2 regions of the Shewanella scandinavica genome follow, and region 2 is predicted to be linked to the other one. Evidence: predicted binding sites of a transcription regulator. Region 2 holds the regulator's gene; the other holds the start of a gene.
The links. Region 2 encodes FliA, which starts transcription of late flagellar genes. Its sites were predicted from a motif close to CTAAAGNTNNNNNNNNNNNNGCCGATA; they were not measured.

Region 1: the regulator FliA is predicted to act here: its motif matches at 11,241-11,267, upstream of pomA (flagellar motor protein PomA).

What each region holds. Positions count from the first base shown of each region.
Region 1 covers NZ_JAUOES010000001.1:137,400-149,583, forward strand. Annotated here, with positions in the region: gene Q4Q50_RS00600 (S9 family peptidase) at 1-2,402, opposite strand, end outside; gene Q4Q50_RS00605 (isocitrate dehydrogenase) at 2,657-3,664, shown strand; gene rlmM (23S rRNA (cytidine(2498)-2'-O)-methyltransferase RlmM) at 3,929-5,014, opposite strand; gene Q4Q50_RS00615 (DUF423 domain-containing protein) at 5,193-5,585, opposite strand; gene Q4Q50_RS00620 (alpha/beta family hydrolase) at 5,644-6,288, opposite strand; gene Q4Q50_RS00625 (transcriptional regulator GcvA) at 6,269-7,180, opposite strand; gene Q4Q50_RS00630 (hypothetical protein) at 7,392-7,634, shown strand; gene thiI (tRNA uracil 4-sulfurtransferase ThiI) at 7,766-9,220, opposite strand; gene Q4Q50_RS00640 (flagellar motor protein MotB) at 9,379-10,311, opposite strand; gene pomA (flagellar motor protein PomA) at 10,315-11,082, opposite strand; gene xseB (exodeoxyribonuclease VII small subunit) at 11,397-11,636, shown strand; gene ispA ((2E,6E)-farnesyl diphosphate synthase) at 11,639-12,184, shown strand, end outside.
Region 2 covers NZ_JAUOES010000001.1:5,010-17,193, reverse strand. Annotated here, with positions in the region: gene fliQ (flagellar biosynthesis protein FliQ) at 1-184, shown strand, start outside; gene fliR (flagellar biosynthetic protein FliR) at 189-986, shown strand; gene flhB (flagellar biosynthesis protein FlhB) at 1,005-2,135, shown strand; gene flhA (flagellar biosynthesis protein FlhA) at 2,320-4,419, shown strand; gene flhF (flagellar biosynthesis GTPase FlhF) at 4,431-5,813, shown strand; gene Q4Q50_RS00065 (MinD/ParA family protein) at 5,818-6,699, shown strand; gene Q4Q50_RS00060 (RNA polymerase sigma factor FliA) at 6,692-7,405, shown strand; gene cheY (chemotaxis response regulator CheY) at 7,453-7,836, shown strand; gene Q4Q50_RS00050 (protein phosphatase CheZ) at 7,850-8,587, shown strand; gene Q4Q50_RS00045 (chemotaxis protein CheA) at 8,603-10,831, shown strand; gene Q4Q50_RS00040 (protein-glutamate methylesterase/protein-glutamine glutaminase) at 10,852-11,979, shown strand; gene Q4Q50_RS00035 (membrane anchored protein in chemotaxis locus) at 11,993-12,184, shown strand, end outside.

The DNA.
Region 1 (12,184 bases), 130 kb from region 2:
GGCGCACCCGCGACCGCCGCCTTAAACATCTTAGTTTGAGTGATGGCAAACGCCGTTTGATAACCACTCCAAGAATGACCTTGCAGTCCAATAGCATCGGGATCGGCAATACCCATCTCAATCAGCTTTTGCACGCCAGAGGTGAGCGCTTGCACAGAACTTGCGCCGGGGTAACCAATTTCAAAGCGAATATCCGGTAGGAACACCGCATAGCCATTGTTGATATACCAAGCAAAATTAGGTCTGTGGTTAATGTTCATCTGCGGGAAGGCGTGCAGTCTATCCGTCATAAAGCGATAGTAATAAACCAACACAGGAACGCGCTGACCCACTTGATAATTGGTCGGCTTGATCAGCACACCATCTAACGGCTTACCATCGCCATTCGTCCAGTGAACTAACTCGGCTTTGCTCCAGTTAAACGCTTGGCGTTGCTTATCTAAATCCGTTTGCTTAACTGCATTTTGCGGTGCGCTATAGTTAGCCGTATACAAGTCAGGGAATAAATCGAAACGCTCCTTAGAAAACACAATGGTATCAGCGTCTTTGCTGCGGCCTAACACAGTCAATTTATACTCGCCTTGCATCAGCGTCTTCACGCCCGCTGCGCCTAGCGTCGCTTGGTAGAAGCCATCACCCTTAGTTTTATCGCTATAACCGTGGAGTAACACAGTGGCGTTATAGGCAAGTTCAGTCGGCTCATCGGGATTATCGACTAAGCCCTCGAGACGATATTGGATTTTCTGGGTGCGCCCTTTGCCTGCGGTTAGCGCAAAACCTGCCTTAGACTCAGTATTAAACTGCCAGACATCGTATTTATCGTAAACTAAGAACCCTGCGTCATCTTTAAGCCAAGGACCAAAACCGTATCCCGGCGCGCTCGAAGGATAATCATGGTCTTCATCAGCAAAGCTGACCTTCAGGGATTTTGTGAGATTAGTACGACGAGCCTCAGCAATATCATAAAGATACACATTACCTTGCTGATAATAAGCCACATACTTGCCGTTACCCGACAAACTTGGCTCGGCATCGCTCGGCTGCTGAGTCAAAAAAGGCACCTTACTGCCAGTGTTAATGTCGACCAGATAATAGTCTTGATAGAAGCCCGCCCACGTCGCCATCTTACGATAGGGCAAATCTGAACTCGCCAACATAAAGCGCTTATGTTGTGACATCGTCACATCTGGAACAGTTTTATCGCCAAGCTGCACCACGTTATTTGAGCCTAAATGTAATACCGCAAGGTAAGTGCGCTTTTGCTCATCCTCATATTGCTTGATTTCGTGGGGTTTAATCCGTGGGTCGTCACCATGCCACACCTTAAGCCCGCGCTGCCCAGTAACAATATCGGCATCGAACAGGTCTTTTTCTTCGGTGATTTTCTGCAAACTAAGCTGCTGGCTCACCTCTGGCACGCGGCCGAAGAACAGCCGTTCGCTGTCCAATGAGAAGCTTAAACTTGTGTAGCGATTAAGTTTCCACTCAGGTGACTCAGGGGTTTTGCTGATTTTACCCGATTGCAAATCGACCAACGATAACTGATAGCTGCGACCATAGGGTAACTCGCTATCTTTGCCCTGCGTAAACGCCAGCCAACGACCATTTTTAGCCAGCGCTAACGCACCAACCTGTTGGCTAGGCGAATCAAAAGCGACGGTTTTTTGGTGGGTAAGTAAATCCACTAACTGCAATTGATGCTGTTTATTGGCGATATCATTCACCGCTAGCGCAAGTCGGCGGCTCGCCTTATCAAACACATAACCAGTCACTTGCTCAACATCGATGCGCTGGGCTTGACCGTCTAAACTGATCAAAGTAAAACGGCGGCCTTGGTCAAACTTATCAACCTTTGGCTTATCCGCTTTAGCAGGAGTTTGTGTGCCTGCTTCAGCGAGTTTTTCGATGGCTTTAGGCTCAGCATCTTTTTTAGACTCTTCATCGGCCTCAAACCACATTGCCAAATGCTTACCGTCATCACTGAACACGAATTCCTTCACGCGCTCAAAGCGGGTTTGCGTGCCCGTTTGGGTATCGAGTAATACCATGTCAGATTTGAGTTTTTTCTTCGCCTTGGCATCACTCGTTTCACGCGTGAGCAAACTCGGTTTGACCACCACAGCCACAAAGCGGCCATCGTGACTCACTAAAGGATCTGACCCACCCGCAATTTGATAACTTTGCTGCAACAGCACATTTTTCACAATGACGTGACTATCCCCGCGATCGGGCGCAGACTCGATCGCGATGACTTGGCCCTTATCTGCGATAACCGGCTTTTCAAGGGATTCAAAGTGCATGATGTCTGTGAGGGTGAGCGGTTTAGTGCTGGTTTCAGCCTGCACTGCTGGCAATATTCCAAGGGATAACAGCACCAGAGATGTGATAGGGATTAACTTCAATGTCTTCCTCTTTTATATATTTGTTAGACTAAAGTAGACTTTTTTAACCATTGGCTCTCCATCATGGTGAGAACCCAGTATTTTTACAAGTTATACCACATAAAAAATCGTGATATTGCTCACTATTTCCTGTGAAGTTTGACCAAAGATGGTTAAAATAATAGACAGAAAAAATACCAAATTCATAGTCCTGCTATCCAGTTAACGCTGGGGCAGACAATTGCAGTAACGACGAACCGTGGAAGGACTTCTCCATGTCAAAAAGAACGATAACCGTAATTCCAGGTGATGGAATTGGCCCAAGTATTATTGATTCAGCCTTAAAAATTCTCGATAAAGCGGGCTGTGATTTTGAATATGAATTTGCCGATGCCGGCCTGACTGCACTCGAAAAGCAAGGCGAGTTACTGCCACCGCGCACCTTAGAATTAATCGAAAAAAACCGTATCACACTGAAAGGTCCACTGACGACGCCAGTAGGTGAAGGCTTTACCTCTATCAACGTGACTTTACGTAAAAAATTCGGCCTGTACGCTAACGTACGCCCAGTGATTTCGTTCAAAGGCACTCAAGCTCGTTACGAGAACATCGACATCATCACAGTACGTGAAAACACCGAAGGCATGTATTCTGGCTATGGCCAAAAAGTATCTGACGATGGTTTAACGGCAGAAGCGACCAGTATCGTGACTCGCCAAGGTGCCGAGCAAATCGCCACTTTCGCCTACGAACTGGCCCGCAAAGAAAACCGTAAAAAAGTCACTATCGTACACAAAGCCAACATCATGAAGTCAACATCAGGCCTGTTCCTAAAAGTGGCCCGTGAAGTGAGCCTACGTTACCCAGACATCAAGACAGAAGAAATGATCGTCGATGCAACGTGCATGAAGCTAGTAATGAACCCAGAAAACTTCGATGTGATCGTGACGACCAACCTGTTCGGTGACATTTTATCGGATCTATGTGCCGGTTTAGTCGGTGGTTTAGGTATGGCACCAGGCGCAAACATTGGCCGTGATGCTGCGATTTTCGAAGCCGTTCACGGTAGTGCACCGGATATCGCTGGTAAAAACCTCGCGAACCCAACCTCAGTAATTTTAGCCTCTATCCAGATGCTGGAATATTTAGGTATGGCTGACAAAGCTGAGCAAATCCGTAAAGCGGTATCTGCAGTGATCGAAGAAGGCGACCGTACCACTCGCGATTTAGGCGGCACTCACGGCACGACTGACTTCACTCAAGCGGTACTTGAGCGTCTGTGATCTCAATACTGAGCGCGTTTAAGACGAGTCTATAACGCGCTTGTTCAAGCTTAAGCTTCATAAGAAGTAAGCGCTTGAAACTCAAATGAGTAAACACGAAAAAGCCCCAAAGTTTCCTTTGGGGCTTTTTGTTATCTGGCTTTTAAACCTGCATGGCTTTAAAACTGCGTGGCTTTTAAACCCGCCTGACGATTACCGTATTAGCGTACCTAAGTAACGTACGCGAGTAACGACGGCAATATCACTGCAGAGTTATCGCAGGAATTAATTCCACGCGGTATTAGGACGCAGCCATAAATGCACTGTCACTTCATCACGATCGTGATAAAGATGCTTACACTGCACTTTAAAATCGGTCACGCCATTCTCTTTAAGAATGGTCTGCATGGTCTCAAGAATGGCAGTGACTTCTTTATAGCGGCTCTTCATCGGTAATTTAAGGTTGAAAATCGCTTCCTTAAACCAACCGTTAATCGCCCAAGCTTCAATCAGTTCGGCAACGCGCGCTGGTTTTTCAACCATGTCGCACACTAGCCAATAGATATTTTTGCGCTGTGGTTCGAAACGGAAACCGTCTTCACGGTAATGTTTCACTTGGCCCGTTTCCATGAGTTTCTCATCCATGGGACCATTATCGACAGCCGAGACAAACATGCCGCGACGCACCAGTTGATAAGTCCAGCCACCTGGGCAAGCGCCCAAATCCACTGAGTTCATACCACTGCGAATACGCTCTTCTTGCTCTTCCTTAGGCACGAATTGGCCAAAGGCTTCATCGAGTTTCAGGCTAGAACGACTCGGAGCATCCGCCGCCATTTTCAGACGTGGAATACCCATAAAGTGTGGCGAGCTGTTATTGCTGTAGGAATAACCCACATAGGCACGGCCGGGTCCGATAAAACACACGTGGATAATCGGACGTTTTGGATTTTCCTGCGCGAGCAAACTGCCAGATTTTTTCAAATGCTGGCGTAAAGGCACAGTGAACTTACGGCAAAAAGCCGATAGCTCTTTCGCTTCGTTAGTGTCTGGCGTTTCAACCCGCACTTCACCCGCTTTGCTGACGTCACTGAGTGCCGCCAAGATTGGGCTTATTCTGTCATTTTCAGGCAAGTCGACTAATAAGTCGCTGGCAGCAAACATCTGGCGAGCGAAAATGAGCGAATCTAAAGGCAGTTGTTTCACTAACGTATCTGCGGCGTCATCTTCAAAACATTGGTACACGACATAGGCGTCGTTATTGTTGGCCTTAACAAAGCCACCCACATTGAGCTCACCGGCTCGCTGTTGGATTTCTGCAGCGCATTCTTTTTCAAAGCCTGCGCGGCAAAATAAAAATAGGTTTTTCATGGGGATCCCTGAGAAATCCAAGCCAAAGCATTGGCTGACTATCAATTTGGGCGTCAGTATACCAATTTCAATCCACAAATGCCCTATTTGCCTACAGCGGAACCTTGAATTACGATTGGAGAAATAAAAAAGGCTTAGGTGCGCCCTAAGCCTGTTTACTCACACTTAACGTTCGAGATTAAGACTCGTGACCGTCAATGACTTTATGGCGCCATACCGCGGCAGCAAATAATAACCAGCCGAGTAAGAAACACCCACCGCCCATCGGCGTGACAGGGCCAAGCCACTTAGTGCCGAACAATGCCAGTCCGTATAACGAGCCAGAAAACAACACTATGCCTGCAATAAACAAATACGCCGACCAATCCAATAAACGTGAGGTTAACCATTGGCCCGAAAAGGCAACCATGATTAAGGCGAAGGTATGGTAGAAATGGTATTGCACCCCAAGATTAAACACGTCAATCAAATCCGGTGGTGCGACTGCTTTTAAACCATGGGCACCAAAAGCCCCTAAGGCGACGGCTAAAAATCCGCTCACGGCGGCGAGTAACAATAGACCTTTACGCATTTAACTCTCCTGCTGGAATGGGCTTAACTCATTCAACATTCATTCGCTCAACATTAAGCTAACCAATAAAATCGCTAGATAAATCAATGGCACGTGCAAGGTTAGCCGCTTCAGTGGTGCCTGACGACTTTCTTGGGACAAAACTATGATCACCGTCGGTTATCCAAGCCAATCCTATCTCTGCCTTCAAGGGCCAATTTGGGATCTGCTCTTTGCCACCAAACTTATCCCGCTCGCCCTGTACGACTAATACTGGGACTTGGCATTCATTCAAAGGTTCCAATCTAGGCTCGCCGCCTTTAAGTGGCACAAAGGGGTAACCTAAACAAATGACTCTATCGATGCGCGCCGCTAATGCGGGATCGCAGGCTAATAACGCTGCCATACGTCCGCCCATTGATTTGCCCATCAGTACGACACGCTCGACCTTAGGTTGTGAATAGGCGGTATCGAGCATCTGTGTAAAACACGCGAGCAATTTAGGCGTGCGGTCCGGTGGACGCCGTTTGCCATCGACGGCATTGGCCTGCATATAGGGAAAATTAAAGCGCATCACTTGGTAGCCCTTAGCCACAAGCCCCGCCGACATGGCCTGCATAAACTCAGAGTCCATGTTAGCGCCCGCGCCGTGGGCCAATAAAATCATTGTGCTCGCAGGCTCACCCTCAAATACAAAACTTGGCTTATCCGGGCAACAACTCACTACGCGACTCCTCAGCAAACATATCTAACATCCATTCGCGAAACGCGACGACCTTACCAAGTTCAGCGTGATTCTGCTGGCAAACCAAGTAGTAAGCATCTTTACTGACCAAGACTTCTTGGAATGGGCACACGAGACGCCCCGCTTTTATATCGGGACGCGCCAGTACGCTGTAACCTAAAGCCACGCCTTGACCATGGGCCGCCGCCTGCAATACCAAGGACGAATGACTGAAAATGGGGCCTTGGTTCACATTAATATCGTTAATCCCACATTGTCTAAACCACGCCTGCCAATCGTGACGATTCATATCATGTAATAGTGTGTGATATTTTAAATCGCTCGGTTTTGACAGCGGCTTAGGACCATTGAGTAACATGGGCGAACACACAGGAATGAGCACTTCGTTTCTGAGCTTATCGGCGCGCAGACCAGGCCAATTGCCTAGACCATAATAAATCGCGACATCCACATCATCGGTTAATGAGCTCGCTTCGGTATCGACGGCTTTAATACGCACGTCGATATCGGGATTTTTCTCACTGAACTTTGCCAAACGCGGCACTAACCATTGAATTGCAAAACTGGGCGACATACTGACCGTCAGAGAACCAATCGCACTGCGGGCGAGTAATCGGTCGGTAGCATCGGCGAGTTGAATAAAGATGTCTTTGATGTCGAGGAAGTAGCTCTGTCCTTCTTCGGTTAAAAGCAAAGAACGGTTCTTTCGGCGAAATAATTTTAATCCGAGGAAATCTTCTAATGCCTTTATTTGATGGCTCACCGCAGCCTGCGTAACAAACAATTCTTCTGCTGCGCGCGTAAAGCTCAAATGCCGCGCGGCTGCCTCAAATGCTTTAACCGCATTAAGCGGTGGTAATCGTCTGGACATAGTGATCTCAGTCTCATTTTTTAATTAGTTTTTCTAATCCGTATTGTTACATTTAATCGTTTGTAAAGGCCAGTGATTTTGGTTAAATTTTGCGCCATTGAAACAGCGGTATCCACGAAACACTTATATCTATGAAACACCCTAGTTGGACAATCTCAAAGTTGGTGATGGGAATGTCTGACAGCTTTAATTTGTCAGCCCGGAGGCGACTATGTTTAATTTAAAATCAGCGTTTGCGTTAGCGATAATTTCAGCACTCAGCTTAAATGCCAGTGCTAATGTACTCGTTGACGAAATCGTCATCGATACTAGCGACTTACAAGCTAGTATCACTGCAGACTTAACTGCTGCAATGAATAAAATGCACCAAGAAGTGCTGCAAGAAGCCACGCTATTGATTGCCGCAGATGATGTCGCATCAAATCAGCAAGTCGTTAAGCCTAACAGCTTATAAGACAACACCAATTTAGGTTTTCACCTCGAAGACCAAAAGAAAAAGCCGCATTGATATGCGGCTTTTTTGTATTCAATCTCTATGGGCACTTCCCACTGACAAGACATGTCAGTGGGCAAGTTTGCATGGATTTATGGGCGATACACTTTGACGTTAGTGTAGCCTTGCTCGATTAAATACAATGCCTGCAATTTACTCATCACCCCACGCTCACAATACAGCAAATAGGTTTTTTGCTTATCGAGATCGGCAAATTGAGTCGCTAACTTGAAGAATGGGATACGTTTAATCTCGATGCCTTCAATTTGCAACGGTTTGCTTTCCTCTTCTTCAGGGGCGCGAATATCAATGACCACTTGGTTGGTATCAATACTGGCGACCGTTTCAGTCTCAGTAATCCGAGTATCCATTTGTTCTGCGATCTCCCTGATATCAATAGTGACAGACTGGGCAATGATTTGATCGATCAAATCTTCAGAGAACTTCTTCTCTTCCGCTTCAACTTTCGCTAATACCGCTTTAACCGTTGGCTTTTGCGAAATCACGCCACAATATTCAGGCATAGACTTGGCAAAATCTTCGGTGCCGATTTTACGGCTCTCGTTGATAATGTCTTGTTTATCCATGGCGATCAGCGGACGTAAAATCAACAGCTCAGTACAGCGGTCAATCACGTTTAAGTTGGTCAGCGTTTGGCTCGATACTTGGCCTAAACTTTCACCGGTTACTAAGGCTTGAATGCCCATACGGTCGGCAATACGCGCCGCAGTGCGCATCATCATACGCTTGAGCACAACGCCCATTTGGCCATTATCGATACGCTCTAAAATCTCAGCGACCACAGGCTCAAAAGGCACAGAGATAAACTTAACCTTGTGGGATTCGCCGTAGGTTTTCCACAAATGGTAAGCCACTTGTTTTACGCCAATTTCATGCTGCGCGCCGCCCAGATTAAAGAAGCAATAATGGGTACGCGCCCCCTTTTTGATAAATTGATAGCTAGACACACCAGAGTCAAAACCACCAGAAATCAAGGACAACACATCTTCCTGTGTCGCCATAGGGAAACCGCCTAAGCCTTCAATGCGCTTAGTGACCATGTAAAGATTATCGCGTTCAATTTCAAGGTTAACGGTAATATCGGGATTCTTTAAACGCACACCTAAAGCATCGGTAAACTGATTTAAACCGCCGCCGACGTAACGCTCCACTTCGATAGAATTAAAATCGTGATCGCCAGTGCGCTTCACTCGCACGCAAAAGGTTTTACCCGCAAGTTGGTCACGGTAAACAGGCAAGACTTGCTGATAAATATCGTCCACAGATTCAAAGCTGTACTCATCCACTTGCACTACGTGAGCAATGCCAGGAATACACGCCAAACGCTCACCGAAGGCTTGGGCCAATTCTGGCTTATCCTTTGGTACCATCACCATAATGCGGTCCCACTGACGTTGAACTTTAGCGTCTTCGTCGACTTTTTTGAGCACATTACGTATGTTGGTTTCGAGCATTTTGGTGAAGCGCATGCGTACAGGCTTGCTCTTCATCATGATTTCTGGGTACAGCTTTACAATAAACTTCATGGGATTTCCGCGGGCAATTTTAAAACAGCAAAATTGGTTAAAAGAATAATCGGAGGATTATATACCCAAGCGACCTAAAAAGGGAAAAGTCTGCATTAGTCCAATAAAAAAAGCCGCAACAGAATTGCGGCTTTAGATACAGCGCGTATTGAGCCTATCTAAGGCGAATTGCCAACCTGAATTTCATCAGATTCCTTGGCTTTACCTTGCTCAATGGCAATTTCCACCCTGCGGTTACGGGCACGATTCTCCGGTGAATCATTTGGCACTATCGGATTGTTAGACGCCATGCCAACCACTTTCATCCTTTTAGAATCAAAGCCTTTAACTTGTACTAACTCGTGGGCCACAGCCACAGCACGTTTACTGGATAAATCCCAGTTAGAGCTATAAAGCTCATCGCTGATTTGCATATCATCCGTGTAACCCGATACCGTAATAATCCCTGGCACATCTTTTAGCAGTTCGCCAACAGAGCGCACCACAGGTTTAAATCGAGGCTGAAGGAAGCCAGAACCAGAGGCAAATGAGCCCTTCTCACGGATACGGATAATAATCTGCTGACCTAAGGACTCAATTTCTATCGCACCATCGGTGATTTCTTTATTGAGTTCCTGCGCCATCTTCTTCACTTCTTGATTGATCTTATCCTGCGCCGCTGCCGCTTCGGCCTTAACCGCATCAGCCACTTCCTGCGCTGTTGCAGTGGCTTCGCCGCCACGCTGGGAACCACTTTGCTGCTGCACGCCGCCCGCACTGTCGTCTTCACCCGCTTGGTAATCCAATACAGGTTCCGTCATTTCATTGGTTTGTTGGTTGATTATTTCAATCGGGGTGGGATCGGGACGTCCTGGTCTAAATTCTAAGGCAATCACTGACGTCCCCTTCGGGATATCTTTGACTTCCACCTTATTTTGCACACCAAAGGCATACTTCATTGAGCCCGCGATCTGCTTAAACTTCATTACGTCCATTTCGGAAAATGACAATAACAACACGAAGAAACACATCAACAGCGACATCAAGTCAGCAAAGGTCGCCAACCACATCGGTGCTCCGGCCGGTGGACAGTTGCACTTAGCCTTAGCCATGGGCTACTCTCCGTCCGTTGTATCTATTTTGCGATTTTTCTCAGCCAGATAATTTTTCAAGAAGCCTTCAATCACCCGAGGGTTTTGTCCGTCTTGAATCGCCAATACCGCATCCATAATCAAGTTACGGTTCAGCATTTCTTCACCCATCCTAAGCGTTAACTTATCCGCGATAGGAAGACAAACCATGTTGGCGACCATAGCGCCGTATAAGGTGGTTAACAAGGCCACCGCCATTGAAGGGCCGATGGATTTAGGATCTGACATGTTTGACAGCATGGCCACAAGACCCACCAGCGTACCTATCATGCCCATTGCAGGACCTACGTCACCGAAGGCTCTAAAAATGCCGATCCCAGTACGATGGCGCTCTTCGGTCAGGGCGATATCCTTCTCTAAGGCAGCGCGCACCACTTCACCATCGTGACCATCAACGAGCATGTCGACGGCTTTTTGCATAAAGCTGTTGGTAATTTGCGCTTCTTCTAAAGCTAAAAAACCGCCTTTACGGGCGGCATCAGCCATAGTCACGGACTGTTCAATCAAATCTTCTGGCTTATCAATCTTAAAAATAAACGCTTTGGCGGCGATTTTTACCGCACTAAAAAACTGTTTAAGATTGAACTTCATCATCACCACGAAGAAGGACCCACCGAAAACAATAAGAATCGAGGGTACATCAACGAAAATCATTAAACCGCCGCTGGTGGCCATTGCCCCGAGGATAAAACCAAAGGCACCCACAATTCCAATTACTGTTGCTAAATCCACAACGGCTCCTCAATTTTCGTAATAAACGACATAATACTTACCCTAGGTAAGCAATAACACTCAGTTGTTCCACTGAATAAGATAATCCCACCGACACACATGCGAGCCTTGTCTATCAAGTTAAAAATTACCATACAAATGATGATACTATTGTCAGTTATCGGACACACACTAAGCAAGTTTAGCGACAATTTATATTTTCTGAAAAAATTTCAGTAACAAAGCGTGCTATTGAGCAAATATCTTTAGTCTGAATTTGACCCTAAAGCCGCCCTGATATACCTTGTGTCCGCTAAATCAAAGGAAGCATAAACGTGGCGAAGAAACCCGAAAATCTCAGTTTTGAAGAATCCCTTGGCGAACTTGAGCGCATTGTTGCCGATCTAGAACAAGGCGATATCTCCCTCGATGACGCGTTAAAACAATTTGAACGTGGCATCAATCTGGTTCGAAATAGCCAAGCAAAACTCGAACAAGCCCAACAAAAAGTGGCCATTTTACTGAAACAAGATGAAAATGCGCCCCTATCCCCCTATGCCGTTGAGGGCGAATAAGCGTGTTAGTCAGTGCCATTCAAGAATATCAACAACGGGTTGATAATCAATTAAAACAGCGTTTTAGTACGCTTGAAGATACCGCTCCCCAATTAAAAGCCGCCATGACTTACGGCGCATTATTGGGTGGCAAACGCATTCGACCTTTCCTCGTATACAGTGTCGGACGCATGTTTGGGGTCGAGCTCGAAAAATTAGATGCCTGCGCCGCAGCCATTGAATGTATCCATGCTTATTCATTGATCCACGATGATTTACCCGCCATGGATGATGATGAGCTGCGCCGTGGTCAGCCCACTGTGCATATCGCCTTTGATGAAGCGACCGCCATTTTAGCGGGGGATGCACTGCAGACCTTAGCCTTTGAAATTGTCACCGAAGCGGTAGCTGGGATCAGCAGCGAGCAACATATCGCTATGGTCAGAGTACTAGCAAAAGCCTCAGGTTATCGTGGCATGTGTGGCGGCCAAGCGATAGACTTAGCCTCAACCGATAAACATATTGATCTTAAAGCATTAACTCAGCTACATAATATGAAAACTGGCGCC
Region 2 (12,184 bases):
GGGTATTGGTTTGATTGTCGCCGTGTTTCAAGCCGCGACTTCGATTAACGAGCAAACTTTAAGTTTTCTACCGCGATTGTTAGTGACACTTTTCGGTTTGATGTTCATGGGACATTGGTTAGTTGAAACCCTAATGGACTTTTTTGTCGAGATGGTTAATCGCATCCCGCAAGTAATAGGCTAATCCAATGGAGCTGCTGCTCGATACGTTAATGCAGACCATTGCCGCTTATATGTGGCCACTGTTTCGGGTTGCTAGCATGTTAATGGTGATGGTGGTATTTGGGGCCGCAACCACTCCAACTCGTGTGCGCTTACTATTAGCCATGGCGATTACCTTTGCGATAGCACCAGTCCTTCCTCCTGTTCAAAATGCCGATCTATTTTCACTCAGTGCAGTATTTATTACTGCGCAGCAAATCATTATTGGTGTTGCCATGGGGTTTGTGACTCAAATGGTGATGCAAGTTTTCGTATTAACCGGCCAGATTATTGGTATGCAAACCAGTCTCGGGTTTGCTTCTATGGTTGATCCTGGTTCGGGTCAGCAAACACCCGTTATTGGTAACTTTTTTCTATTATTGGCGACATTAATCTTCTTAGCCGTCGATGGACATCTATTGATGATCCGTATGTTGGTGGCGAGTTTTGAGACCCTACCCATTTCTAATCAAGGATTAACCCTCACTAGCTACCGTGCTTTAGCAGATTGGGGCTCGTATATGTTTGGTGCGGCATTAACTATGTCGATATCCGCGATTATTGCCTTGTTATTAGTGAACTTGTCCTTCGGTGTGATGACCCGCGCCGCGCCGCAATTAAATATTTTCTCTATTGGTTTTCCGATCACTATGATTGGCGGATTGTTTATTCTCTGGTTAACCTTAACACCTGTTATGGCCCATTTTGATGAAGTGTGGACTGCGGCTCAAGTGCTGCTTTGCGATATGTTAGCGCTTCAATGTAACGCCGATGGTTTGATATGACGGTATTAGGAGCAGCCCATGGCTGAAGAGTCAAGCGGTGAACGCAGTGAGGAACCCACTGGCAGACGTCTCGAACAGGCGCGGGAAAAAGGACAAATTGCGCGTTCGAAAGAACTCGGTACAGCAGCGGTATTAATTTCCGCTGCATGTGGCTTTTATATGTTAGGTCCAAGTCTAGCCACAAGTTTAACTCGGGTATTTGAGACTGTTTTCACCATGGACAGGGCGCAAATTTTTGATACTGAAGAAATGTTTAATGTATGGGGCGTTGTCGCGAGCGAAATCGCCTGGCCCATGGCAAAAATTATGCTGTTAATTGTGGTTGTCGCTTTCATTGGCAATATATCCCTTGGCGGGATGAATTTCTCTACCCAAGCCATGATGCCTAAGGCCAGTAAAATGAGCCCAGTCGCAGGTTTGAAGCGCATGTTCGGTGTGCAGGCGTTAGTTGAGCTGACGAAGGGGATTGCCAAGTTTTCTGTGGTGGCATTTTCTGCGTATTTATTACTGAGCTTTTACTTCAATGATATTATGTTGCTATCTAGTGATCATCTTCCTGGTAATATTTACCACGCATTAGATTTACTTGTGTGGATGTTTATCCTGTTGTGTTCCTCTATTTTATTGATTGTCGTCATCGACGTGCCGTTCCAAATTTGGAATCACAACAAGCAACTTAAGATGACCAAACAAGAAGTAAAGGATGAATATAAAGACACTGAAGGGAAGCCTGAAGTGAAATCGCGAGTAAGGCAGATGCAGCATGAGTTGGCTCAGCGCAGAATGATGGCTGAAGTACCCAATGCCGATGTCATCGTTGTTAACCCTGAGCATTTTGCAGTAGCGATTAAATACGATGTAAAGCGCTCCGCTGCACCCTTTGTCATAGCTAAAGGCGTTGATGACGTCGCATTTAAAATTCGTGAGATTGCCCGCGCCCATGATGTAGCCATTGTATCTGCACCACCGCTTGCGAGAGCAATATACCATACGACTAAGTTGGATCAACAAATCCCCGAAGGATTGTTTACTGCTGTGGCACAGATTTTGGCCTATGTATTCCAGTTACGCCAATATCAGAAAGGACGCGGTCGTAAACCTATTCCAGTTCCGCTTAATCAGCCCATTCCTGATGAATTGAAATATTAAGTTTGCAGCATCTGACACTTGTGAGTGATACACAAGATGATGTCACTTTATATGAATGTTCCAATATTATTTCTTCTTTATATCAATGAGTCATAGGTATAATTCTCCTTAATTAGTCAGGTTGATTTTGTTGGCGTGTTTTTTGCTTTTCGCTTCTTACACGTCAAAATTTAGGTTATAGCGAATGGATGTTAAAGCGACTCTTGGTCAAGTAAAACAAATGCGGCTGAGCTCACTCAAAGGCATTGGTACGCCTATGGTTGTGCTTGCTGCATTGGCCATGATTGTTTTACCTATTCCTCCATTCTTATTAGATATACTTTTCTCATTCAACATAGCCTTAGCGCTCATCGTATTGTTAGTCGCAATTTATACCGATAGGCCGTTAGATTTTGCCGCCTTTCCAACGGTATTACTTGTGGCGACATTACTTCGCCTTGCACTGAACGTTGCATCAACTCGTGTGGTATTACTCGAGGGCCATAATGGTGGCGATGCGGCAGGTAAGGTGATTGAAGCCTTCGGTTCAGTGGTGATTGGCGGTAACTATGCCGTTGGCTTGGTTGTCTTTATCATTTTGATTATTATCAATTTTGCGGTGGTGACGAAAGGTGCTGGTCGTATTGCTGAAGTGAGTGCCCGCTTTACCTTAGATGCTATGCCTGGTAAGCAAATGGCAATTGATGCCGACCTAAATGCCGGGACTTTGAATCAAGAACAAGCAAGATTACGTCGAGCAGAAGTGACACGTGAAGCGGATTTCTATGGTGCGATGGACGGTGCTTCAAAATTTGTAAAAGGTGATGCCGTTGCGGGTATCATGATTCTAGTGATCAACATCTTAGGTGGTTTCATCATAGGTATTGTTCAGCATGGCTTAAGTTTTTCTGAAGCGGTTGAAATTTATACCTTGCTGACTATCGGTGATGGTCTGGTGGCGCAGATCCCTGGGTTATTATTGTCAATCGCAGCAGCATTGATGGTGACCCGTCAAAATGAATCCGGTGATATGGGCCAAATGATGATGAGTCAGATGTTTGACAGTCCTAAGTCATTGGGTATCGCTGCTGGAGTCCTATTTGTCATGGGAATCGTTCCTGGCATGCCGCATATGGCGTTCTTAAGTTTTGCTTTTATGACGGCAGGTGCCGCCTATTTTGTCTATAAGCGTAATGAATCAAAACGCATTAAAGCCCTAGAGCAAGTTAAGTCTGGCCCTGTAGAGAGGCAAGATAAGGAGCCTAAAGAGTTGGGCTGGGATGATGTGCATCATGTTGATACTATTGGGCTTGAGGTGGGATATCGTTTAATTCCGCTGGTCGATAAAGGTCAAGGTGGCGAGTTATTAAGCCGTATCAAAGGCGTACGTAAAAAGTTATCCCAAGAACTGGGCTTCTTAGTGCCAGCAGTGCATATTCGCGATAATTTAGATTTGTCGCCCAATGCCTATCGCATTTCATTAATGGGCGTAGTTGTTGGTGAGGCGGATATTCGTCACGACTGCGAATTGGCGATCAACCCTGGTCAAGTCTATGGCAAGCTCGATGGTATTGAAACGCGTGACCCAGCTTTTGGTCTGGAGGCGGTATGGATTGCCCCTGAATTACGTGAACACGCGCAAACATTAGGGTATACGGTTGTTGATGCCGCCACGGTTGTGGCAACCCATATTAGCCAATTGCTGACCAATAATGCTGCTAAGTTGTTAGGTTACGAAGAAGTGCAACAACTGATGGATATGCTTGCGAAACACTCGCCTAAACTGGTGGATGGCTTTATTCCTGATGTCATGCCACTCGGACATGTCGTAAAAGTGATGCAGAACCTTTTAAATGAAGGGGTTTCAGTCAGAGACTTGCGTACAATAGTGCAAACTTTGTTAGAATACGGCACTAAGAGTAATGACACTGAAGTTTTGACCGCTGCGGTGCGTATTGCATTGAAACGTATGATAGTCCAAGAGATCTCTGGTCCAGAGTTAGAAATCCCCGTCATTACATTGGCGCCAGAGTTGGAACAGATGTTGCATCAATCAATGCAAGCAACCGGTGGTGATGGTCCAAATATTGAACCCGGTCTTGCAGAACGCATGCAGCAGTCCCTTGCCGATGCGGCTCAGAAGCAAGAAATGGTCGGACAACCCGCCATATTGTTGACGTCAGGTATGTTACGCGCGACGCTGTCACGCTTTGTTAAACATACTATTCCTAATCTCAGAGTCATTTCGTATCAAGAAATACCTGATGAGAAGCAAATACGTATTGTATCTGCAGTCGGCCAGTAGAGGACGCATAAGTGAAGATTAAACGATTTTTTGCCAAAGACATGCGCGCCGCACTGGCCCAAGTGAAAGAAACACTCGGCTCAGATGCCGTCATTATGTCAAATAAGAAAGTGAATGGTGGCATCGAAATTGTCGCTGCCGTTGACTATGATGAGCCTAAAGCAAAAACCGCAGCTACTGCGCCAGCGCCAACCTTTATGGACGTGAGTGACGACCTCGTATCCCTAGGGGCTAAGCAGCCTATACGAGTAGAAACCCGTGCAAAGCCTGCGGCACCTGCTGACTCATTACAAGCCTTGTTAGAGAAGCAGCAAAGTCGTTTGAATCAACAGATGTCGCATCAGCAAGTTGATGCAGATTTACCTGCATGGGCTAAGGGCTTACAAGCGCCGGCTACTGCCAAAGTAGAGCGTCGCGAAGCGCCTGCCGCTTTTGATAAGAAGCCACAAACATCACAGAAACAAAATGCCGATATTGAGGCAATGCGTGATGAGCTAGCTTCATTGCGTAATTTGTTAACACATCAAGTGTCCTCTTTGATGACAGAACATAAAAAACGTATCGACCCTGTCGGAGCTATGCTCGAAGCCAAGTTACTTGAGGCTGAATTTTCCCCTGCGGTTGCCAATAAATTAGCGGCGCTGAGCCAACATTATACGCCTGCAGAATTAGTCAGAGCCTTACCTCAAAGTTTAGCTAATATGCTTGATAATCAAGGTGATGATATTGTTAAACAGGGCGGGGTGGTTGCATTGGTGGGGCCAACGGGTGTGGGTAAAACCACGTCGTTAGCGAAACTAGCAGCCCGTTTTGCTGCCCATCATGGTGCTGAGCATGTGGCTTTGATAACGACAGATCATTATCGCATCGGAGCCTATGAGCAATTAGCAACTTATGGGAAAATAATGGGCTGCCCAGTAAAGCAAGCTCATGATCTGAATGAATTAGAGCAAATTCTCTATCAGTTTAGAAATCGCAAGCTAGTATTGATAGATACGGCTGGCATGGGACAGCGAGATATGCGTCTTTACCAGCAACTTGATAATTTAACTGCAAATAGCAGGATACCTATCCGCAGTTATCTGGTACTGTCTGCGACAGGACAGCGCCGTGTGCTGCAAGATGCAGTCAATCATTTTAAACGCATTCCCCTATCTGGTGTCGTTCTCACAAAACTCGATGAATCTGTGTCGTTAGCAGGGGCATTAAGTGTGTTGATCCAAAACGGATTACCATTAAGTTATGTTACTGATGGACAAAGAGTTCCTGAAGATATGAAAGTTGCGGATACCTTAGATTTAGCCCAGCAGGCACTCGCAGCGTTAGATAGTACAGAACAACAATCATTACAAGACACAGCGTGGTCAGATAATATGGCCTGTGCATTTGAGTAGATTTATGACCCTGGATCAAGCAAGTGGTTTACGTATGATGAATCAACCCTATAACGAAAAAGTGAAAGTAATCGCGGTCACAGGTGGTAAAGGTGGCGTTGGTAAAACCAGCGTTTCCATTAATACAGCTGTGGCATTAGCCGAAAAAGGCAAGCGTGTCTTGGTACTTGATGCTGACCTTGGCTTAGCAAACGTCGATGTCATGCTGGGTATTCGTGCCGAGCGTAACCTATCCCATGTTCTCTCTGGTGATGCAGAGCTTGACGATATTATCGTTCGTGGCCCTAAAGGGATTGGCATAGTGCCAGCCACTTCAGGAACACAAGGGATGGTGGAATTAAGCCCAGCGCAACATGCCGGGTTAATTCGCGCATTTAGTGAGATGCGGACTCAGTTTGATATTCTAGTCGTAGATACTGCTGCTGGGATTTCAGATATGGTGCTCAGTTTCTCACGTGCATCGCAGGATGTGCTGGTCGTTGTTTGTGATGAACCCACATCAATTACCGATGCCTATGCCCTGATAAAAATCCTCAGCCGTGAGCATGGCGTGTTCCGTTTTAAAATAGTTGCCAATATGGTGCGTAGTTTACGCGAAGGTATGGAATTATTTGCTAAACTCAGTAAAGTGACCGACAGATTTTTGGATGTCGCCCTTGAATTGGTTGCAACAATCCCATTTGACGAAAACTTACGTAAATCAGTTCGTAAACAAAAATTGGTGGTTGAAGCGTATCCTAAATCACCAGCAGCGATTGCGTATCAAGGGTTGGCAAATAAAATTCTAAGCTGGCCTGTACCGCAGCAACCTGGTGGGCATTTGGAGTTTTTCGTTGAGCGTTTAGTTCAACGACCAGATTTTCAAGAGGAAAAAACGAGTGAATAAAGCCGCTGCGTATACTTGTTTAGACAATAAATCGTCGATCGTTGAACAGTATGCTCCGTTGGTTAAAAGAATTGCGCATCATTTACTCGCCAGACTACCTGCCTCAGTGCAGCTAGATGATTTACTCCAAGCTGGGATGATGGGTTTATTAGAAGCATCATCCAAGTTTGATGGTGGCAAGGGTGCGAAATTTGAAACCTTCGCCGGCATACGTATACGAGGGGCGATGTTAGATGAAATTCGCCGTGGTGATTGGGTGCCTCGTTCCGTTCATCGTAATAACCGCAAGGTTGCACATGCTATTGATGAGTTAGAGCAAGAACTGGGCCGTGATGCACGCGACACAGAAATTGCAGAAAAACTTGATATGACGCTCGATGAGTACCATCATATTCTTAACGATGTTTCTGTCGGAAAAATCATAGGGATAGAAGACTTAGGCGTATCTCAGGATATACTTACAGTGAGTGATCGGTCCGATGATGACTCATTTGAAGCATTAGCTGAGAACCAATTTCATTCTGCGCTGGTTGAGGCAATTAAATTATTGCCTGAAAGAGATGCATTAGTGTTATCCCTGTACTACGATGAAGCATTGAATTTAAAAGAGATTGGCGCCATTCTTGAGGTCAGTGAATCGCGTGTTAGCCAGATATTAAGTCAGGCAATGTTGCGATTGAAAGCTAAACTCAAGCACTGGACATAAGTATAATTATTAATCGAGCACAGAATGTCAGCTCACCGGAGGAAACCTTGGACAAGAATATGAAGATTCTCATTGTTGACGATTTTTCGACAATGAGGCGTATCATCAAGAACTTGTTGCGAGACTTGGGGTTTAACAATACCCAAGAAGCAGACGATGGCTCAACAGCCCTGCCGATGTTGCAAAAGGGGGATTTTGATTTTGTTGTTACAGATTGGAATATGCCCGGTATGCAAGGCATCGATCTGTTAAAAGCAATTCGCGCAGATGATTCGCTAAAGCATTTACCCGTATTAATGGTGACAGCTGAAGCAAAACGTGAACAGATTATCGCTGCCGCTCAAGCGGGAGTGAATGGATATGTGGTTAAGCCTTTTACCGCTGCAACGCTGAAAGAGAAGCTAGATAAAATATTCGAACGACTCGCTTGAGCAAGGATGAGCTATGAAGTCACAAACATCAGGGCTCATCACGCTCGAACAAGCTCAGCACTTGGTTGAATTATTAAGTGTCGGTGAGCAACGTCAGGCAGATGATTTATTTCGGGAGCTTGCTGCTCCACTGCAACGAGAATTATTTGAAGAGGTAGGGAAATTAACTCGGCAACTTCATAGCGCTTTAATGGATTTTCAAGTTGATAATCGTCTAGCTGAATTAGCCAATACAGAAATTCCCGATGCCAAACAACGTTTAAATTACGTTATTGACATGACTGAACAAGCGGCAAATAAAACCATGGATGCGGTAGAAGAATGTTTACCTTTGGCCAATGCCGTAACGGTAAATATTCAAAAAGTCATGCCATCTTGGGACAAATTAATGCGCCGAGAAATAGAACTCAGCGAGTTTAAGGTTCTTTGCCACGATGTCCAAGATCTTATGTCCCGTAGTTCAAATGACTCGACTCGACTGCGTGAATTGTTAAATCAAATATTGATGGCGCAAGATTTTCAAGACTTAACAGGACAAATGATACGTCGTGTTATTGATCTGGTTATGGAAGTAGAAAGTAATCTGGTTTCTATGCTGACGGTATTTGGTGAGCAGCCTATGATTGAAAGTCAGATTGCTCAGAAAAATAATATTGAAGCGGAAGGGCCGATAATGAATGCCGAGCTTCGTCAAGATGTAGTAACGGGTCAAGACGAAGTGGATGATCTTCTATCGAGTCTGGGTTTCTAACTGGGAGTCAATTTGATGGCCTTTGATGTAGATGAAGAGATACTCCAGGACTTTTTAATCGAAGCCGGTGAAATTTTAGAGCTTCTGCAAGAGCAACTCGTTGCGCTTGAAAATAATCCTGATGACACTAACTTGCTAAACGCCATTTTTAGAGGGTTCCACACCGTTAAAGGTGGCGCAGGCTTTCTTAGCTTAACTCCCATGGTCGATGTGTGTCATGAGGCTGAAAATACCTTCGATTTATTACGGACTGGCAAACGTAGCGTCAATGCAGAGCTGATGGACATTATTTTGCAGGCTGTTGATGCAATTAATACCATGTTTGCTCAAACGCAGCAGGGCGAGCAGCAAGATCCTGCCGATTCGGGTTTGTTGGCTAGGCTTAAAATGCTGAGTTCAGGTGCGCCATTGCCATCTGAAGTTGCGTCTGCAGAGGTGGTCGAAATTGTCGAACCTGAGCCTGTCGTTGAAACCATTGTTGAAACTCCCGTCCCACAAGACATCCCTATAGAGATAAGTCATAGCTCATCTTCAAGTATTGATGATATCAACGACGCTGAATTTGAAGCTTTATTAGATGCGCTTCATGGCTCAGGAAAAGGTCCTGCGGCTACCGCCGTGGTCCCTGAACCTGTTGTCGCTAAGCCTGCGGCACAGGTTAAAGCGTCTCCTGCATCGGGCGACGACATCACTGATGATGAGTTTGAAGCATTGCTTGATGAACTTCACGGTTCTGGCAAGTTTAAAGTCGAGGCAGAAGTGCCGGCTAAACCAAAGGTTGTCGCTGCACCTACGCCTCAACCTATAGTCGATGCCGATGAAATTACTGATGATGAGTTTGAAAGATTACTTGATGAACTCCATGGTAAAGGTGGAGCACCTGCGAAAGCTGACGTAAAAGCGTCGCCAGTGACGCCAGCTGTGACAGCCGCACCTAAAGCCGCAGTGACTCCTGAGCCTGCGAAAGTTGCAGCACCAGCCCCCGTTGTTGCCGCAAAACCGAAAATAGACATCGCGGTTGTAGAGAAAGCGCCTGCTAAAGCAAGTTCAGCAAATGTGCCTCAAGGTGAAACCACGGTTCGTGTTGATACTGCACGACTCGACCAAATCATGAATATGGTCGGTGAGTTAGTATTAGTGCGTAATCGATTAGTGAGCTTAGGCATCAGTCGTGATGATGAGGAAATGTCTAAAGCCCTTGCGAATTTAGATCTCGTAACAGCTGATTTACAGGGCGCTGTGATGAAAACCCGTATGCAACCGATCAAAAAAGTGTTTGGTCGTTTCCCTCGGGTAGTCCGTGATCTTGCGCGTACACTCAATAAAGAAATTGATTTGATTATGGTCGGTGAAGAAACTGACCTAGATAAAAACTTAGTTGAAGCGCTTGCCGATCCACTCGTCCACTTAGTGCGTAACTCGGTGGATCACGGTATTGAAATGCCAAATGAGCGTGAAGCCAGTGGCAAGCCGAGAACGGGTACAATTACCTTATCTGCAAGTCAGGAAGGTGACCATATACTGCTGAAAATCGAAGACGATGGCGCTGGTATGGACCCTGAAAAACTGAAAAAAATCGCGATAACACGTGGTGTACTTGATGAAGATTCAGCTTCGCGGATGACTGACAGCGAAGCTTATAATTTAATTTTTGCGCCAGGTTTTTCAACTAAGGTCGAAATTTCAGATATTTCTGGTCGTGGCGTTGGGATGGACGTGGTAAAAACCCGTATCACCCAACTTAACGGCACAGTGCATATTGATTCTATGAAAGGTAAGGGCACGATACTTGAGATTAAAGTACCGTTAACGTTAGCAATTATGCCAACCTTAATGGTCGATGTCGCTAAACAAGTGTTTGCATTACCTTTGTCTAGTGTGAATGAGATATTCCATCTCGATCTCACTAAGACCAATATTGTCGATGGACAACTCACTGTCATAGTGCGTAACAAGGCAGTACCTCTGTTTTATTTGGAGCACTGGCTACATAGAAATAAAACGACCTTTAGACATGGCGATAAAAAGCATGGTCATGTAGTGATTGTGCAATTAGGTATGATGCAAATTGGTTTTGTTGTGGATGCCTTAATAGGTCAAGAAGAGGTAGTGATTAAACCCCTTGGCGCTATGTTACATGGCACTCCTGGGATGGCTGGCGCGACGATTACATCGGATGGTGGTATCGCACTGATTTTAGATGTCCCTGGATTGTTAAAGCATTATGCGAAAAGTAAGAATTAGTTTCCAAGCTAAGGAATGGAATGGCCATTAAAGTATTAGTCGTTGATGACTCAAGTTTTTTCAGACGACGTGTTAGTGAAATAGTCAATCAAGATCCTGAACTGGAAGTTATCGCGACGGCCTCAAATGGGGCCGAAGCGGTGAAGATGGCTGCTGAACTTAATCCTCAAGTTATCACTATGGATATTGAGATGCCCGTGATGGATGGTATTACTGCCGTCCGTGAAATCATGGCTAAATGTCCGACGCCGATCTTGATGTTTTCTTCTTTAACCCATGATGGCGCTAAAGCTACGCTAGACGCTTTAGATGCTGGTGCGTTAGATTTTCTACCTAAACGTTTTGAAGACATTGCTACCAATAAAGATGATGCTATTTTATTGTTGCAGCAAAGGGTGAAGGCATTGGGACGCCGCAGAATGTTTCGTCCTATTGCACGTCCTGTCGTCACTTCAACATCTAGTGTGCGCCCAACAAGTAGCGTTTTAGGGACAACGAGTATAGCGTCGCATACTCCAGCCACGGCTCCTGTGAGGACCTCAACAGCAGCGTCGATTCGTGCAAGTGGTAAGCAGTATAAAATACTGCTGATCGGCACATCTACTGGTGGTCCAGTTGCCTTGCAAAAAATTCTTACCCAATTCCCGGCAAACTATCCGCATCCGATTTTATTAATCCAGCATATGCCAGCAGCTTTTACGCCAGCATTTGCAAGTCGTTTGAATGGTTTATGTAAGATTGAAGTAAAAGAAGCCGCGAATGGCGATCTTCTTAGACCTGGCTGTGCGTATTTAGCGCCAGGCGGAATGCAAATGATGGTTGAACGTACTGGCGCAAGTGGCCGATTAAAGGTCATTGCTGGCAGTGCAGACATGAACTATAAGCCTTGCGTTGATATCACCTTTGCTTCTGCATCCAAAGCCTTTAGCGGTGACGTGCTTGCCGTTGTGCTAACTGGTATGGGCGCGGATGGCAGAGAAGGTGCCCGCATGTTGAAAGCAGTCGGTGCGACCATTTGGGCGCAGGATGAAGCCAGTTGTGTGGTTTATGGTATGCCTCAGGCTGTCGCTAGTGCTGGTATTGCCACTCAGTCGATTGCGTTAGACAACATGGCTGAATGCATTTTAAAAGAGTCTGTTCGTGTCTAAGAGTCTGCATCCGATGGGCACGAATAGTGTGCTCATCATCTTGCTTATGGCGATTGCTATTTTATGTCTTGGCGCCTTGAGTCTCGATTATCGGCATAAAAATAGTTTGTTGAGAGAAGAGATAAAACGTTTGGAATCGACTCAGGTACTGTTAATGGTCCCTGACGAACAAGCTGAAGCAATTGCTGCTTGGTTAGCGTCTCAT